DNA from 3 places in the Gordonia sp. JH63 genome. Region 2 is predicted to be linked to each of the others. Evidence: riboswitches for the same ligand, from Rfam matches in the RefSeq annotation. Region 2 holds a riboswitch; each other region holds the start of a gene.
The links. Region 2 has a riboswitch for thiamine pyrophosphate ahead of GR168_RS05120 (TenA family protein). Riboswitches for the same ligand answer to the same signal wherever they lie in the genome.
Positions count from the first base shown of each region.

Region 1: it holds a riboswitch for thiamine pyrophosphate, as region 2 does, so the genes downstream of both, thiC (phosphomethylpyrimidine synthase ThiC) here and GR168_RS05120 (TenA family protein) in region 2, are expected to answer to the same signal.
Region 3: it holds a riboswitch for thiamine pyrophosphate, as region 2 does, so the genes downstream of both, thiO (glycine oxidase ThiO) here and GR168_RS05120 (TenA family protein) in region 2, are expected to answer to the same signal.

Region 1 covers NZ_CP047235.1:658,716-664,023, forward strand. Annotated here, with positions in the region: gene thiD (bifunctional hydroxymethylpyrimidine kinase/phosphomethylpyrimidine kinase) at 1-837, opposite strand, end outside; gene thiC (phosphomethylpyrimidine synthase ThiC) at 837-2,525, opposite strand; TPP riboswitch at 2,533-2,622, opposite strand; gene GR168_RS02995 (GNAT family N-acetyltransferase) at 2,842-3,189, shown strand; gene GR168_RS03000 (AMP-binding protein) at 3,355-5,025, opposite strand; gene GR168_RS03005 (salicylate synthase) at 5,183-5,308, shown strand, end outside.
Region 2 covers NZ_CP047235.1:1,139,342-1,144,649, forward strand. Annotated here, with positions in the region: gene GR168_RS05110 (ABC transporter permease) at 1-172, opposite strand, end outside; gene GR168_RS05115 (ABC transporter substrate-binding protein) at 147-1,184, opposite strand; gene GR168_RS05120 (TenA family protein) at 1,181-1,891, opposite strand; TPP riboswitch at 1,879-1,973, opposite strand; tRNA gene GR168_RS05125 (tRNA-Tyr) at 2,129-2,209, shown strand; tRNA gene GR168_RS05130 (tRNA-Thr) at 2,327-2,399, shown strand; tRNA gene GR168_RS05135 (tRNA-Met) at 2,421-2,494, shown strand; gene rpmG (50S ribosomal protein L33) at 2,588-2,755, shown strand; gene GR168_RS05145 (fused (3R)-hydroxyacyl-ACP dehydratase subunits HadA/HadB) at 2,850-3,947, shown strand; tRNA gene GR168_RS05150 (tRNA-Trp) at 4,194-4,266, shown strand; gene secE (preprotein translocase subunit SecE) at 4,306-4,779, shown strand; gene nusG (transcription termination/antitermination protein NusG) at 4,850-5,308, shown strand, end outside.
Region 3 covers NZ_CP047235.1:4,650,197-4,655,504, reverse strand. Annotated here, with positions in the region: gene GR168_RS20655 (NUDIX hydrolase) at 215-697, shown strand; gene GR168_RS20650 (hypothetical protein) at 702-1,085, opposite strand; gene thiE (thiamine phosphate synthase) at 1,402-2,112, opposite strand; TPP riboswitch at 2,160-2,271, shown strand; gene thiO (glycine oxidase ThiO) at 2,267-3,331, shown strand; gene thiS (sulfur carrier protein ThiS) at 3,328-3,540, shown strand; gene GR168_RS20630 (thiazole synthase) at 3,596-4,387, shown strand; gene GR168_RS20625 (ABC transporter ATP-binding protein) at 4,459-5,308, shown strand, end outside.

The DNA.
Region 1 (5,308 bases), 480 kb from region 2:
GCGGGTCACCCAGTCCTTGCCGAAGCCGACCGCCGCGGGAACGTCGTGCCCGTGGGCCAGCGCGCATGCGATCGCGGCGGCGAGGGTGTCGCCGGCGCCGTGGTCATGCGGGGTGTCGATGCGTTCGTGGCTGAGCTCGATGAACTGGTCGCCGTCGTAGAGCAGATCGGGGGAGTGGTCCGAGCTTCGCAGGTGCCCGCCTTTCACCAGCGCCCAGCGCGGCCCGAGATCGAGCAGCGCCCTGGCCGCGTCGCGTTGCGACGCGGTATCGGTGACCTCGATCCCGGTGATCAGGCGAACCTCGTCCAGGTTCGGGGTCACCACCGTCGCGAGGGGAAACAGGCTGTGCCGCAGGGTGTCGAGTGCCGAGTCGGCGAGCAGCTGGTTGCCGTGCATCGACGCGCACACCGGATCGACCACCAGCGGAACGGATGTGTCCCGGCCGATACCGCTCGTGCGGCACTGCTCGACGATGGCCTCGATGATGGGCGCCGACGCGAGCATCCCGGTCTTCGCCGCGGCCACACCGATGTCACCGGACACGGAGTCGATCTGCGCCGCCACGGTCTGCGGTGAGATCTCCTCGAACCCGCTCACGCCCACCGAGTTCTGGACCGTCACCGCGGTCACCGCGACACACCCGTGCACCCCGAGCAGGGCGAAGGTGCGCATGTCTGCCTGTATTCCCGCGCCCCCGCCGGAGTCCGAACCAGCGATGGTCAGGACCCGTACCGGGGCCGTTCCGGGCGGTGACAGCGGGAGTCCCGTGTAGGCCTGTTCGTCGACCGTGCGCTGATTCGCGTCGACTGTGCGTCGTCGCGCGTCGTCTGTGCGCATCAGGCGCCGCCGGTCGTCTGGAGCGGGAGGTACACGCGGTTACCGGCCTCGGCGAACTCGGCCGACTTCGCGGCCATGCCCTCGGCGATAGTCCGGTCGATGTCGTCCGCGGTGACGAGACCGTGCTCCTCGGCGTAGGCGCGGACGTCCGCCGAGATCCGCATCGAGCAGAACTTGGGTCCGCACATCGAGCAGAAGTGGGCGGTCTTCGCGGGCTCGGCGGGTAGCGTCTCGTCGTGGTATGCGCGCGCGGTGTCGGGGTCGAGGGCGAGATTGAACTGGTCGGTCCAGCGGAACTCGAAGCGCGCCTTGCTCAGTGCGTCGTCGCGTTCCTGTGCCCGCGGGTGGCCTTTGGCCAGGTCGGCCGAGTGCGCCGCGATCTTGTACGTGATCACGCCGACCTTGACGTCGTCGCGGTCCGGAAGTCCTAGATGCTCTTTCGGAGTCACGTAGCACAGCATCGCGGTGCCGGCCTGAGCGATCATCGCCGCGCCGATGGCCGAGGTGATGTGGTCGTAGGCCGGCGCGATGTCGGTGGCGAGCGGACCCAGGGTGTAGAAGGGGGCCTCCTCGCACAGCTCCTCCTCCAGGCGCACGTTCTCGGCGATCTTGTGCATCGGGACGTGCCCGGGGCCTTCGATCATGACCTGCACACCATGCGATTTGGCGATCGCGGTCAGCTCGCCGAGAGTGCGGAGTTCGGCGAACTGGGCCTCGTCGTTCGCGTCGGCGATCGATCCGGGGCGCAAGCCGTCGCCGAGGGAGAACGTGATGTCGTAGCGGCGGAAGATCTCGCACAACTCGTCGAAGTGCGTGTACAGGAACGACTCCCGGTGGTGCGCGAGACACCAGGCCGCCATGATCGAACCGCCGCGCGAGACGATGCCCGTCACCCGCTTCGCGGTCAGCGGAACGTAGCGCAGCAGGACACCGGCATGGACGGTCATATAATCGACGCCCTGCTCCGCCTGCTCGATGACTGTGTCGCGATACAGTTCCCAGGTCAGCGAGGCGGGATCGCCGTTGACCTTCTCCAGCGCCTGGTAGATCGGAACCGTCCCCACGGGGACCGGCGAGTTACGCATGATCCACTCGCGGGTGGTGTGGATGTCGGCGCCGGTCGAGAGATCCATGATCGTGTCGGCGCCCCAGCGGGTGGCCCACACCATCTTCTCGACCTCGTCGGAGATCGAGCTGCGCACCGCCGAATTACCGATGTTCGCATTGACTTTCACCGCGAAGTTCTTGCCTATGATCATCGGTTCGGACTCGGGGTGGCGGTGGTTGGCCGGGATGACCGCGCGGCCGATGGCGACCTCCGACCGGACCCGTTCGGCGTCGACGCCCTCCCGGGCGGCGATGAACCGCATCTCGTCGGTGATGATGCCGGCACGCGCCCAGGCCAGCTGGGTGCTCGCGCCGTCGATCGGGTCGGGCCGATGCCAGCTGTCGCGGGTGGGGGTGAGGCCCTTCTCGACGTCGATGTGCGCCGCCGTATCGGTGTAGGGGCCGGAGGTGTCGTAGACGTCGAGGTGTTCGCCGTTGGTGAGCTGGATTCGACGCTGCGGCACACGCAGGTCGTCGACGGCGAGGTAGTGCTTGGCGCTGCCCTCGATCGGGCCGAGGGTCAGGAACCCGGAATCGGCGGGTGCGCTGCTGTTGCGGGTGGTGGATACACGTGTGCCCATGGCTGGTCTCCCTACGCCGGCATTACCCGGACAGGTTCGAGCGGTCGGCGACCGCCCGTCGCCATCTCAGCCCTCGGTCATCGTGAGAGCCCCCGCGGTGTGTAGTTGTCGTGCGTCCGCCACCCTACATCGCATCGTCCGGTCGGGTCGTGCGGGTGGGGAAGACCGTATCGATTTGCGACGATCACACGATCGGGGTCGGCAGTTACGGTTCCGTAAGGTACCGTGTGACCCGGATCACAGGGGTGGCGCTGTCGCGTGTGGCAGGTACGCGCCGGTGATCCGATGTCCGCGATCACGAGGTGAGGAGGGTCGGGTGCTACGCAAGCATCGTCAGCGACCACCACAGTCGGCAAAGTCCATCCTGCAACAGATCTCGCAGGTGGTACACAATCCCGACCGCGACCGATTCGAACTCTGGGTCGCCGGCGACCTGGTCGGCGTGCTCGGTTATTCGACCGAGTCGGCGGACGGTCAGACCACCATCACCGTGCTGCACACCGTGCTCTACGACGAATACAGCGGACACGGACTCGCCACGCGACTCACCCGTAGCGCCGTGCAATACACCCGCGAACAGGGTGCCCGCCTCCGGCCGGTGTGCACGTTCACCAAGCGCTACCTCGACAGCCATCCCGGGATCGTGCCGCTCGCGCCGGTGTGATCCGAAGGTAAGCCTCGGCGGCTCCAGAACATTCCTCGCCGGACCCTTCGAGGCTCGTCGCTATCGCTCCTCGCACCTCAGGGAGCAGGGGTTATGCGCTTCTTTCGGATTAGAGGGAGCGGTGGTCGCGCTCGCGCCGGTGTGAGGAACGGGCTCCGACTCGGCTCAGCCCGCCGACGGCTCCGACAGCAATGTCTCGCGGAGCACCTTTTTGTCGATCTTGCCTACTGCGGTGACCGGCAGTGTCTGCACGACGCGGACCACGTCGGGCAGTTTGAAGGACGCGAGACCGCGTTCGGCGAGGAACGTACGGATCGTCGCCAGCTCGAGCGGTCGGGCCGGGGGGTGTTCGTGCGAGAGCACGACTGCCGCACAGATCTTCTCACCGAGCGCATCGTCGGGCAGCCCGACCACCGCGACCTGCCGGACCGAATCGTGGGCGAGGAGGTTCTCCTCGACGTCGTCGGCGGCGACGTTCTCCCCGGCGCGCACGATGGTGTCCTTGATGCGGCCGGTCACGGCCAGGTGCCCCGACGGCAGCCGGGTGACCTTGTCCCCGGACCGGTAAAACCCGTCCGGTGTGAAGGACTTCTCGTTGTGGGCAGCGGCGCGGTAGTAACCGCGGATCGTGTACGGGCCGCGTACCAGCAATTCACCTTCTGTGCCGTCGGGGACGTCGGCGCCGTCCTCGTCGACCACCCGCACCTCGTCGAGCTCCGACATCGGCGCCCCCTGCACCTGCTGGACCAGGTCGCGTGGGTCGTCGGTCCGGGTGTAGCAGATCAGCCCCTCGGCCATGCCGAAGACCTGCTGGACGACGGGGCCGAGGGCCGCGTCGAGGGCGACGGCGTCGGACTGGGCCAGTTTGGCGCCGCCCACCTGCAGCAGGCGCAGGGAGCTGATGTCCGCCGGCTCCCACTCGGTCGCCGCGCACCAGAGTTGCGCGAGCGCGGGGACGAGCGCGGTCACCGTGACGCGGTGCCGCTCGATGAGGTCGAAAGTGTTGTCCGGGCTGGGGTTGTCGGCGAAGACGACGTGGCCGCCCGCACCGAAGACGCCCAGTATTCCCGGGCAGCACAGCGGAAAGTTGTGCGCGGCCGGCAGGGCGACGAGGTAGGTGTCGTCGGCGGTGAGGCCGGCGACGTCCGCGGACAGCCGGGCGTTGAGGTCGTAGTCGTCGTGCGTGCGCGCGATGAGTTTCGGCAGTCCGGTGGTGCCCCCCGACACGAGGAACAGGGCGGGTAGCCCGGCGTCGGGGGCAGCCGGGAGCTCGACCGAGGCGGGATCGGCGTCGGGGAGCGGTGTGAATCGACCCGGTTCGCCGGAGATGAAGACCTGCGCGACGTCGGGCACCCGTGACTGCAGCTCGGTCGCGAGCTCGCGGTAGTCGAACCCCCGGCGGCCGTCCTCACCGATGTAGGCGACCGCGCCGGCACCGGCTGCGAGATGGGCGATCTCGGTGATCCGGTGCGCGGGCAGCGTCATCACCGGAACGACACCCGCGCGTAGGAGGCCGTACAGGGTGACCGCGAAGTCGAGGGAGTTGTTCAGCTGCAACACGACCCGTTGCGTCGGCCGCAGTCCGGCCGCGACGAAACCGGCGGCACGACGGAGGGTGGCGTCGCGGAACTCGGTATAGGTGAGCGTGCGCGGCCCGTCGGTGGAGGCGTCGGTCAGCGCAGGGGAGTCGGGAGTTCGCTCGGCGGCCAGATCGAGGCCGGCGAACAACGGGCGGTCGAGGAAGACGCCGGCGTCGCGGTACTTCTGTGCCTGTGCGTCGGTGTGGGGAGCGAAACCGTCGAGCAGATCGGTCGCGGCGTCGAGATGCGTCGGCATGAGTTCATTGAAACACAGGCAGGATAGGGTAACCTTACCGGTCGATGCAGGGCGGGAGGCCGGTTGTCGACCCGCGGGGGATTGTTTGATTAGGCTGCCCTAAGATTCCCTATGATCATCGGTGCTCGAGTGCATCACGACCGGAGGAACGAAGGACATGTCGCTGACAACCGAATCGCACGCCGCGCAGTTCGTCGACCTGCTCGCGCCGGCCTCGCCGCTGAGCGAGTTCGATGCCGCGCGGATCACGGCGGCCTGGGCCCGCTCCGGCGAATTCGGCGAC
Region 2 (5,308 bases):
CGCGGTGCGACCAACCCTGCGCGACGACGCGCGACGGCGACGGCAGCACCTGCGGCCGGATTCCGCTGACGTCGACGTAGACCTGCCAGACCGCCACCAGGACGACCACCGCGACGAGCGCGGGCGCGATGCGACGCAGGCCGGTGCTACCGAGGGGTGTCGAGGTAGTCATTGGTGAAGTACGTCGACCAGTCCGGCTCGGTCGTGAGCGGCGCCCCGTCCGGGCCGGTCAGCAGACCGCTGCGGTACAGGAACCCGGAGTTCCCGGCCCACTGTTCGAGCGTCTGTCGCCCGACCCGGCCTTCGGCGTCCTTCATGTACTGACCGGCGAGCATGCGCTGGCTCTCGAACACCAACTGCTCGTCGTTGAACGCACCGGGGTTGGCGGCGAGGAGGTCGCGGGCCGCCGCGTCCGGGTCGTCGGCCGCTGCCTGGTAACCGCGCTGCAGCGCCGTCACGAAGGCCGCCGCGCGGTCCGGGTTGTCCGCCAGCCAGTCCTCGTTGGCGTCGACGACGATCGCGTATGCCTCCGGGAAACCGAAGTCGGTGTAGTGGAAGTACCTCATCGGGGTTCCGCGATGCTCGGCCTCGATGCCCTCCCACGCGAGATAGGAGACGGTGAAGTCGGCCTGACCGGAGTAGACCGCCTCGTATGCCGAGGTCCCGAGGGTCACCGAGGTGAACTCGCCGGTGCCGCCGTCGTTTCGGATCACCTGCTCGAGGGTCTTCTCCTCGCCCGGGTCGCCGAAACCGGCGTATGTCTTCCCGTCGAGGTCCTTCGGGCTCGTGATGTCGCGGCGGTCGGCGCGGACACCGATGCCGGTGGCCCACTTCTGCAGCGGCGCGAACACGGAGATGGTGTGCGCGCCCGATGCCCGCGAGAAGGTCGACGAGTTGTGGGTGCTGATCCCGAACTCGGCGTTGCCCGCGTCCACGATGGTGTCCACGGCGGTGTTGTTGTACGGCAGGATCTCGACGTCGAGTCCGGCCTCCTCGAACCAGCCGCGCTGCTGCGCCACGAACAATCCCGTGTGGTTGGTGTTCGGGGACCAGTCGAGCGCGAATCGGATGGTGCCGTCCGAACCGGCGCCCGAACCGCACGCGGTGATCGCCGACGACGCGACGACCGCGGCGGCGAGCGCGGTGAGGAGGCGGCGCGCGCGGGCGCTCATGCGGGCGCTCATGCGGCGGGCCACGGTTGCGGGTTCAGCGCGGTGTCCCAGAACAGAAGCTCGAACCGGGTGGCGACGGTGAACGCCGTGGCCATCGCGGCCCGCTCCCGCTCGCCGGCGTGCGCCGCGGCCTCGTCCACGAGTTCCCTTGCCCGCGAAGCGGATTCCTGGAACTCCGGGGCGTCGTAGGTGGTCACCCACTGCGCGTAGGGGTGGTTTGGGTCGGCGGCGAGTACCTGGGCCGCACTCGCGGCCAGGGCCCGGCCGACTTCCGCGTAGATCCAGAAGCAGGGCAGGGCCGCGGCGGCGCCGACCGCATACGATTCGGTCGCGGCGACGGCGGTCAGGTAGGACACGTACCCCAGGCACGCCGGCGACGGCTCGGGTTCGCCCTCACGCGGAGGCAGCTGGCCGCCGTTGAGCAGGTCGCCGTGCAGCGCCGACTCGACGGTGGCCGCGGTGGCCGACGAGTTCGCCCAGAACCCCGCGGTCTGCGGGTCGGGGGACTTCGACGCCAGGATGGCGAGGGCCTTCGCGTACCCGGCCAGGTACAGCGAGTCCTGCTCCATGTAGGTGCGGAACACCTCGAGTGGCAGCGTCCCGTCGCCGAGCCGCCGCAGGAACTCGAGGTCGTCGATCGCCGTCCGCAACCCCTTCGTCTCCTCCCAGAGGTGGTCGGAGAATCGGCCGGAGACCGGCACGTGCGCATGCACAGACATGACATCCCTTCGTCAGCATTACCTGGACAGGTTCTCGGGTCTCATCTCAGCCCCGCGTCGCGGAGCACCCCGTGTCAGAACGCAGCCACAGTAGCAGGAGTGGGGGTCGCAGTGGGACGCCTGTGCCACGACCATGTCCCGGCCTGTTGACCAGCCGGTTTGCGCGTTGATGCGGTGTTCGTTGTATTCTTCACGGCGTTGTTCGTACGGCCGTCACGGTGGCCGGAAGAGCGGCACGGCAGGTTGCCCGAGCGGCCAAAGGGAGCGGATTGTAAATCCGTCGCGCAAGCTACATAGGTTCGAATCCTATACCTGCCACAGCGTGGTCCAATCTCGCGAAACTGCTCTACAGACGGTCTCCGACCAGCGATTTGTCTAGCGCAGACGCGAGTGTGTAACCTCGTTAGGGCTCTCGGGCACAACCGCCCGGGGCACGCCCCCTTAGCTCAGTCGGCAGAGCGTTTCCATGGTAAGGAAAAGGTCGACGGTTCGATTCCGTCAGGGGGCTCGCTGGACGAGAAGTCCGCGGGGCGGTGTAGCTCAGCTGGTTAGAGCGCACGACTCATAATCGTGAGGTCGAGGGATCGAGTCCCTCCACCGCTACACATCGGGTCCGACCGGAACCGAGCGCAAGGGTCGCAAGCCCTGAGGGAACTTCCGAACCCGACCACGTACCACCCGAAAGAAGGCAATCAAGTGGCCTCCTCAACAGATGTTCGCCCCAAGATCACCTTGGCCTGCGAGGTGTGCAAGCACCGTAACTACATCACGAAGAAGAACCGCCGCAACGATCCCGATCGCCTCGAGATCAAGAAGTTCTGCCCGAACTGCGGCAAGCATCAGGGGCACAAGGAATCGCGCTGACGCCGTCGTCGGCCGTTTCGAAGTACCACCAGCAACGGGCTGCCTCTCGATGAGGCAGCCCGTCTTGCTGTGTCGGCCGAAGGAGTAGAGCTCAATGTCACAGGTAAGCGGAGCCGAGATCCAGGATCGTCCGGACGAGGCGTCGAGCGGTGGTGCGAAGCCGACCCCCGACGAGATCGCCGCCCACACGCAGAGCCTCGTCGGCTTCCACTACACGGTCGACGACTATTACGAGATCGGCCGCGAGGAGATCCGTAAGCACGCGATGGCGGTGCAGGATGCGCACCCGACCCACTGGAGCGAGGAGGGCGCCCGGGCCTTCGGCCACGACCGCCTGATCGCCGCGCCCACCTACGTGTCGGTGCTCGGGATCATCGCCCAGCGCAAGCTCTTCGAAGACGTCGTCACCGGCTACGACATGTGGCAGATCATGCAGACCGACCAGCGGCTGGTCTACCACCAGCCGATGAAGGTCGGGGACCGCCTGATCTGCGACGTCTCGCTCGAGTCGTTCCGGCACGTGAGCAGTCCCGAGATGATCGACCTGATGGTCACCAAGAACGTCATCTGGAACCAGCACGACGAGCCGGTCATGACCACGTGGACCTCCCTGGCCGCGCGTCCCGGCATGGATGTCGACCCGGAACTCGAGGCCTCCCTCGACCACGTGATGATCAAGGTCGACGCCATCGGCGAATCCGGGCACACCGTCGAGCCGAAGGCGGGTCGCTACGACCTCCCCGACCCGACGCAGTCGCCGGGCGCCTTCGGTGCCGTCGACTTCGACACGCTCACGGTGGGTCAGGAACTCACGCCCAAGCGCTACCTGTTGACGCGCGGCAATCTCGCGAACTATGCGGGCGTGGCCGGCGACCCCAACCCGATCCACTTCTCCGACCACGTCGTGAACGCGGCCGGCATGGACGACGTCGTCGCGCACGGCATGCAGACGATGGGGCTCGGCGCGAGCTTCGTCTCCGAGTTCATCGGTGACCCGGCGGCTTTCTGCGAGTACAACGTGCGCTTCACCAGCCCGGTGTACGTCCCGGCCGACGACAGCGCGGCCGTCGACTTCACCGGCAAGGTGAAGTCGCTCGATCCCGCGACCCGCCGCGGGACCATCGCCATCACCGCCAAGCAGGGCGATCGCCGCATCTTCGGACGCGCGCAGGCCGTCATCCAGTTCAACTGATCGACCGGTCGCGAGCCGTTCGGGCGGCTCACGGACGGGTGGCGTGTACGGTCGTCGGGGGAGCGGAGGCGAGCCCGTTTTGGGTCCACCGCCCCGGTGATCTACACTGAAGTGTCTGATTGATTCAGACTTGCGCGCTACCCATAGGGTGGCGCGTTGGTTTTGTCGGCGACGAAACGTCGACGGGCCGCGAGGCCGGATCGAGAAGGACGGCAACGCCGACCACTCCGGTGGCGGGCGTCGCAAAGGGGCGTAGCTCAATTGGCAGAGCAGCGGTCTCCAAAACCGCAGGTTGCAGGTTCAAGTCCTGTCGCCCCTGCCCTGGTGAAGGGCACACGCTGACGAGAGGACCGCGAAGTTGAGCAAGCGAGACCGGGCCGCCCGCGCCAAAGACGCCGCAGAGGGTTCTGCGGCCGATTCGGCTGCGGCTGAGCTCGACGGTCGCGACGAGGCCACCGACGCGGGTACGGACGACGGCACGTCGACCGAAGCCGCGAAGGAGCTGCGTCCGTCCGGTAAGCGCTCGGCTCGCGGACGTCGCTCGGCGGCGGGTGCAACCGACGGTGACGCCGACTCCGACACGGGGTCGGTCGCCGTCAAGGAACGCAAGACCAAGAAGAAGGCGTCTGCCGAGGAGAGCCGGAATCCGTTCGTACGGATCTGGGTCTTTCTGACGCAGGTCGTCGCCGAGCTGAAGAAGGTCATCTGGCCTACGCGGCGCGAGATGATCACCTACACGATCGTCGTGCTCGTGTTCGTCATCGTGATGACCGCGTTCATTGCCGGCCTCGACCTCGCCTTCGCCAAGGGCGTGCTCTGGTTGTTCGGCTGACCCACGCGGTGGGCTCGGCCGGCGACGAGGAACACGACCGCCAGATGAACCATAAGGAGCGTGGGCTGCAGTGAGCACCCCGGAGAACGAACTCGCCTCGACCGATTCCGTCGACGTGGCTGCTGCCGACGTCGACGCTGTCGACGCGGCCGTGACCGACGCGGTGGACACCGAGGGTGACGCGGTCGCCGACGACGCGGTCGTCGAGGGTGACGAGGCCCCCGCCGAGGACACCGTCTCCGAGGATGCCGACGAGGTCCCGGTTGACGAGGCCGCCGCCGACGAGGCCCCTGTCGAAGAGGCCGAGGTCGAAGCGGTTGAGGTCGATCCGGTCGAGGAACTGCGCACGCAGCTCCGGCGCGCGCCCGGCGACTGGTACGTGATCCACAGCTACGCCGGTTACGAGAACAAGGTCAAGGCCAACCTCGAGACCCGCGTGCAGAACCTCGACGTCGGCGACTACATCTTCCAGGTCGAGGTGCCGACCGAAGAGGTCACCGAGATCAAGAACGGCCAGCCCAAGAAGGTC
Region 3 (5,308 bases), 1.7 Mb from region 2:
CGTGTTTCACCCTATGTCATCGTGCCGGGTTCCTCCCGAGTCGACCGGCGCCGCGCCGCCGACCTCGGCGGTTCGCGCGTGCCGGGTGCTCGCCGACGGCACCTCGTGGTTCCGAGCCGCGATGAGAGGGCTTCGCGGTCTCCCTGGCAGGTGTTGCGCATCTCACTTACGGTGGAGGCACCCGGTCGGGGCGACCGGGTTGCGAGGAGGCGTGGTGCGCGGCGACGGCGACGGCTGGGTGATCGATCCCGATGGTTCTCGATATTGGGGTATCCACGGTGCGGCAGGTCTGCTGCTGCGGGCACCGCTGCCGGACGGATCGACCGGGGTGCTTCTCCAACACCGCGCCGCGTGGTCGCATCAGGGCGGCACGTGGGCGCTGCCCGGCGGGGCCCGCGACTCGCACGAGGGTGCCATCGACACCGCGATCCGCGAGGCCGAGGAAGAAGCCGGGATCACCGCCGACGATCTGCGCGTCGTCGCAGCGGTCGTCACCCTCGAGGCGCCCGGCGGATGGACCTACACGACGGTCATCGCCGAGACGGACTCGCCGGTCCGCACGGTCGCCAACTTCGAATCCACGGAACTGCGATGGGTCGACGAGAAGCGCGTCGATCAACTCCCGCTGCATCCCGCGTTCGGACTCGCGTGGCCCGTTCTCCGCGAGCGGATCGCGATGTTGGATCCCCAGAGCTGAGCCCTCACACCCCGGCGCGGTCGGACTCCAGCAGTCGGTTCGCCCCGGCGACCAGCGCGTGGACGTTCGCCTCGTCGCTGCTCGCGCCCTCACCGACGGCCCAGGCCTGCCGGCCGTCGTGCTCGCACAGCAGGAACGTCGTGACCATGCCGTCGACGACCCGCTGGTGCAGCCGGACGATCTGAACCGGGGCGCCGACGTCGTAGAGGATCGAGGTCATCGCACCGACGGGGCCGGCGGCGACGGCGCTGCGAGACATGATGCGGTCGGCGATCGCGAGCGTCGCGCGGCACTCGACCAGGTCGCCCGAGCACGGGACGGCGGAGAAGGAGCCCAGCCGGATCGTGCCGCCACGGGAGTACTCGTCGGTGAATTCCTGCCAGGTCATCCCGGCGGCCTCCTCGTGCATCCCGGGGGGAAGCGGGCGGCCGAAACGTGCGGCGAAGTGGTCGCCGTCGTGCCGGTCGTCGCGCTCGGTGCACGAACAGGATCGACGAGGTAGATGAAGAGGGTGCATCTCGAAAACCGATTTCGGTCGAAGAACGGATGACCGACTGGAGAGCGCAACCGACCCGCAGCGGGGGGTCGGTCAGATTCAGACCCCGCTGCGGCGGGTTACGAGAACGCTCGTGATGCACAACATGATCGGTCCACCATAGACCCGCGACACCGACCGGGCAAACGTGTTTCCGCCAGGGGAACCGCTAGAGCATGCCGGCGAGGTCGGTGGCTGCGGCGGCCGGGTCGGCGGCCGCGGTGATGGCCCGCACGACGACGATGCGCCGCGCCCCGAGCGCGGTGACCTCCCCGACGCGGCCGGCGTCGATTCCGCCGATGGCGAACCACGGCTTGGCTGATTGTGTTGCGGCCGTTGAGGACACGAGGTCGAGGCCGGCGGCGGCGCGGCCCGGTTTGGTGGGGGTGGTCCAGCACGGACCGACGCAGAAGTAGTCGACGTCGTCGTCGGCGATCGCGGCGGCAGCCTGCTCGGGGTCGTGGGTCGAGGCGCCGATGACGACGTCCGGTCCGACGATCCGGCGGGCCGCCGACGGCGACAGGTCGCCCTGTCCGACGTGCAGGACATCGGCCCCGGAAAGCGCCGCGATGTCGGCGCGGTCGTTGACCGCCAGCAGGGCACCGTGCGCGTCGGCGACCGTCCGCATGCCCGCGAGGATCTCGAGTTCCTCGCCCGCCTCCAGGGTCCCGAATTCGCGCTCGCCCGGCGAGTTCTTGTCGCGCAGCTGCACGATGTCGACGCCGCCCGCGAGCGCCGCGTCGACGAAGTCGAGCAGGTCACCGCGTTCGCGCCGGGCGTCGGTGCACAGGTACAGGCGGGCCGTGGAGAGCCGCCGGCGACGGTCCGTCGCGGAGCCGGGGTCCGTCGACGCGGAGCTGGTGCGGTTCGGGGTCGTCACGCCGACCAGGCTAACCGGACCCCCGACGCCCCGGCGTAGGGTGGATCGCACGAACACACGGGAGTCCGGATCGGCCGGGCTGAGAGTGCGGACAGATTCCGCTGACCGTCGAACCTGATCCGGGTCATTCCGGCGAAGGAAGGTGATTCCCAGCGTGGATTCCCCACCGCAGCGCCCTGCCCACCGCGCCCTGACGATCGTCGGGGGCGGTGTCATCGGGCTGACCTGTGCGCTCACCGCGGCCGACGCCGGATGGCGGGTTCGCGTCCTCGACGCCGGCACCGACGAGCGCGCGTCCTGGGTCGCCGGCGGCATGCTCGGTTCACTCGGCGAGGGTCATCCCGGCGAGGACGCGTCCCTGGCCCTCTCGGTCGAATCGGTCCGGCTGTGGCCGGCGCTCGTGAAGCGGCTCGACGACCCGGGCGTCGTCACCGCCACCGACTCGCTGTTCGTCGCGGCCTCGGCGACCGACATCGAGTACCTGCGGCATCTCGCCGATTTCGTCTGGGCCGGGCAGCCCGCCACCGATGCCGCGCTGCAGTCGGTGACCGGCCGCGACATCCGGACCCTGGAACCGTCGCTGAGTTCTCGACTGGTCGGTGGCTACCGCGCGGTCGGCGAGTGGTCTGTCGACAACCGGCGGTTGCTCGAGGCGTTGCGCGCCGCCGCGACGTCGGCGGGTGCCGAGTTGGTGTCCGCGCGCGTCGAATCCCTGGGCGACCTCGACGACCTCGGTTCCGACACCCAGATCCTGCTCGCCGCCGGACTCGGCACCGCGGCCCTCTGGCCGGGTGTGGACCTGCATGCGGCGAAGGGGGAGATCCTCCGCCTTCGCCGTACGCGCTGGTCGGTGCCGCCGCCCGGCCACGTCGTCCGGGCACGCCTCCACGGGCGGGCCGTGTACCTGGTGCCGCGCGAGGACGGAGTCGTCGTCGGCGCCACCCAGTACGAGGCCGAGGGGATTGCCGACCGCGCGCCGCAGGCCGGCGGGGTCGCGGATCTGCTCGCCGACGCGATCGAGGTCTTCCCCGGGCTGCGGACCTACGAACTGACCGAAGCAGGGGCGGGTCTGCGGCCGTGCACCGCGGACGGATTGCCGATCGTCACCCGTGTGGACACACGAACGGTCGTGGCGACCGGGCACGGGCGCAACGGGATCGTCCTCGCCCCGGGCACCGCCGCCCGCGTGTTGTCGATTCTGGAAGGAGCAGAGGAATGAGTATCACCGCCAGCATCACCGTCAACGGCAAGAGCGTCGACGTCGGCGCCGACACGTCGGTGCGCGACGTCGTCACCGGTCTGGGGTTGCCGGACCGGGGGATCGCGGTCGCGGTGGACGGTGCGGTCGTCCCGCGCGGCCGCTGGGACCGGCACACGATGACCGAAGGCGCCGTCGTCGAGATCGTCACGGCGGTGCAGGGTGGCTGACCTCGCCGATCTGAAGCCCGACGCCTCGCGGACCGAGCAGAGGTCCGGCGACGAGATGATCCCGGATGCGGACCATCTGCGCATCGCCGGTCGCGACTTCTCGTCGCGACTCATCACCGGTACCGGCGGCGCGTCGAGTCTCGCGACCCTGGAACGCGCGCTGGTCGCGTCGGGGACCGAGCTGACCACCGTCGCGGTTCGGCGCGTCGACGCGGCCTCGGGCACCGGCGTCTTCGATCTGCTGCGCCGGCTCGACATCGCCGTCCTGCCCAACACCGCGGGCTGTCACACCACCGCCGAGGCGGTCCTGACCGCCCAACTGGCGCGCGAGGCGTTCGAGACCGACTGGGTCAAGCTCGAGGTGGTCGCCGACGAACGCACCCTGATGCCCGACGCCATCGAGCTCGTCGACGCCGCGGCCGCACTGGTGGCCGACGGTTTCGTCGTGCTGGCCTACACGAACGACGATCCGGTCCTGGCCGCGCGACTCGCCGATCTCGGGGTGGCGGCGGTGATGCCCCTCGGATCGCCCATCGGGACCGGACTCGGAATCCTCAACCCGCACAACATCGAGATGATCGTCGACGACTGCCACACCCGCTTCGACGACCCGTTGCCGGTGATTCTCGACGCGGGCATCGGGACGGCGAGCGACGCGGCCCTGGCGATGGAACTCGGTTGCGACGGCGTGCTTCTGGCCACGGCGGTGACCCGGGCGGAGAACCCCGAACTGATGGCGACGGCGATGCGGCACGCGGTGGCCGGGGGCCGACTGGCCGCGCGCGCCGGCCGGATCCCCAAGCGCTTCTGGGCGCACGCGTCCTCGCCCGGGCGCGACCGGGACTGACGCGCGGACCCGCGACAGGCCATCCGAACGACAGACCGGGCCGCTCCGGATTCGGCGGCTATGGTCGAGGCGTGTTGCAGGTAGCGAATCTGACGAAGGACTTCGGCGGTCAACGCGCGGTCGACGACCTCAGCTTCGAGGTGGGGCCGGGACGGGTCACCGGTTTCCTGGGGCCCAACGGTGCGGGCAAGTCGACGACCATGCGGATGATGCTCGGACTCGACCGCCCGACATCGGGCACGGCGACGATCAACGGGCAGCGCTACCGGGACCTCGAGCATCCGCTGCGGCAGGTCGGTGCGCTGCTCGACGCCCGGTGGGTGCACCCCAATCGCAGTGCGCGGTCCCACCTGCGGTGGCTCGCGGCGAGCAACCGGATCCCGGCCGCGCGAGTCGACGAGGTGCTCGAGACGGTCGGGCTCACCTCGGTGGCCAAGAAGCGCGCCGGCGGCTTCTCGCTCGGTATGTCGCAGCGGCTCGGGCTGGCGGGTGCCCTGATCGGCGACCCGCACACACTGCTGTTCGACGAGCCGGTCAACGGCCTCGACCCGGAGGGCATCGTGTGGATCCGCGGGTTCATGCGCAAGCTCGCCGCGGAGGGGCGGACGGTGTTGGTGTCGAGCCATCTGCTCACCGAGATGTCGCTCACCGCAGACCATCTCGTCGTCATCGGGCGGGGCCGGCTGATCGCCGACTGTTCGGTGGCGGAGTTCACCGGGCGGGCCCGGCAGTCGGTGCGGGTGCGCGGCCCGCAGCTCGAACAGTTGCACGCCGCGCTCGCGGCGGCGGGGCTGAATCCCGCGCCGGGTGACCCGGATGCCCACGGGCGCCCGGTGATACGCGTGCCGGACACCACGACCGATCGGGTCGGCGACCTCGCCGCCGCCGCGGGCATCACCCTGCACGAACTCGCCGCCGAGT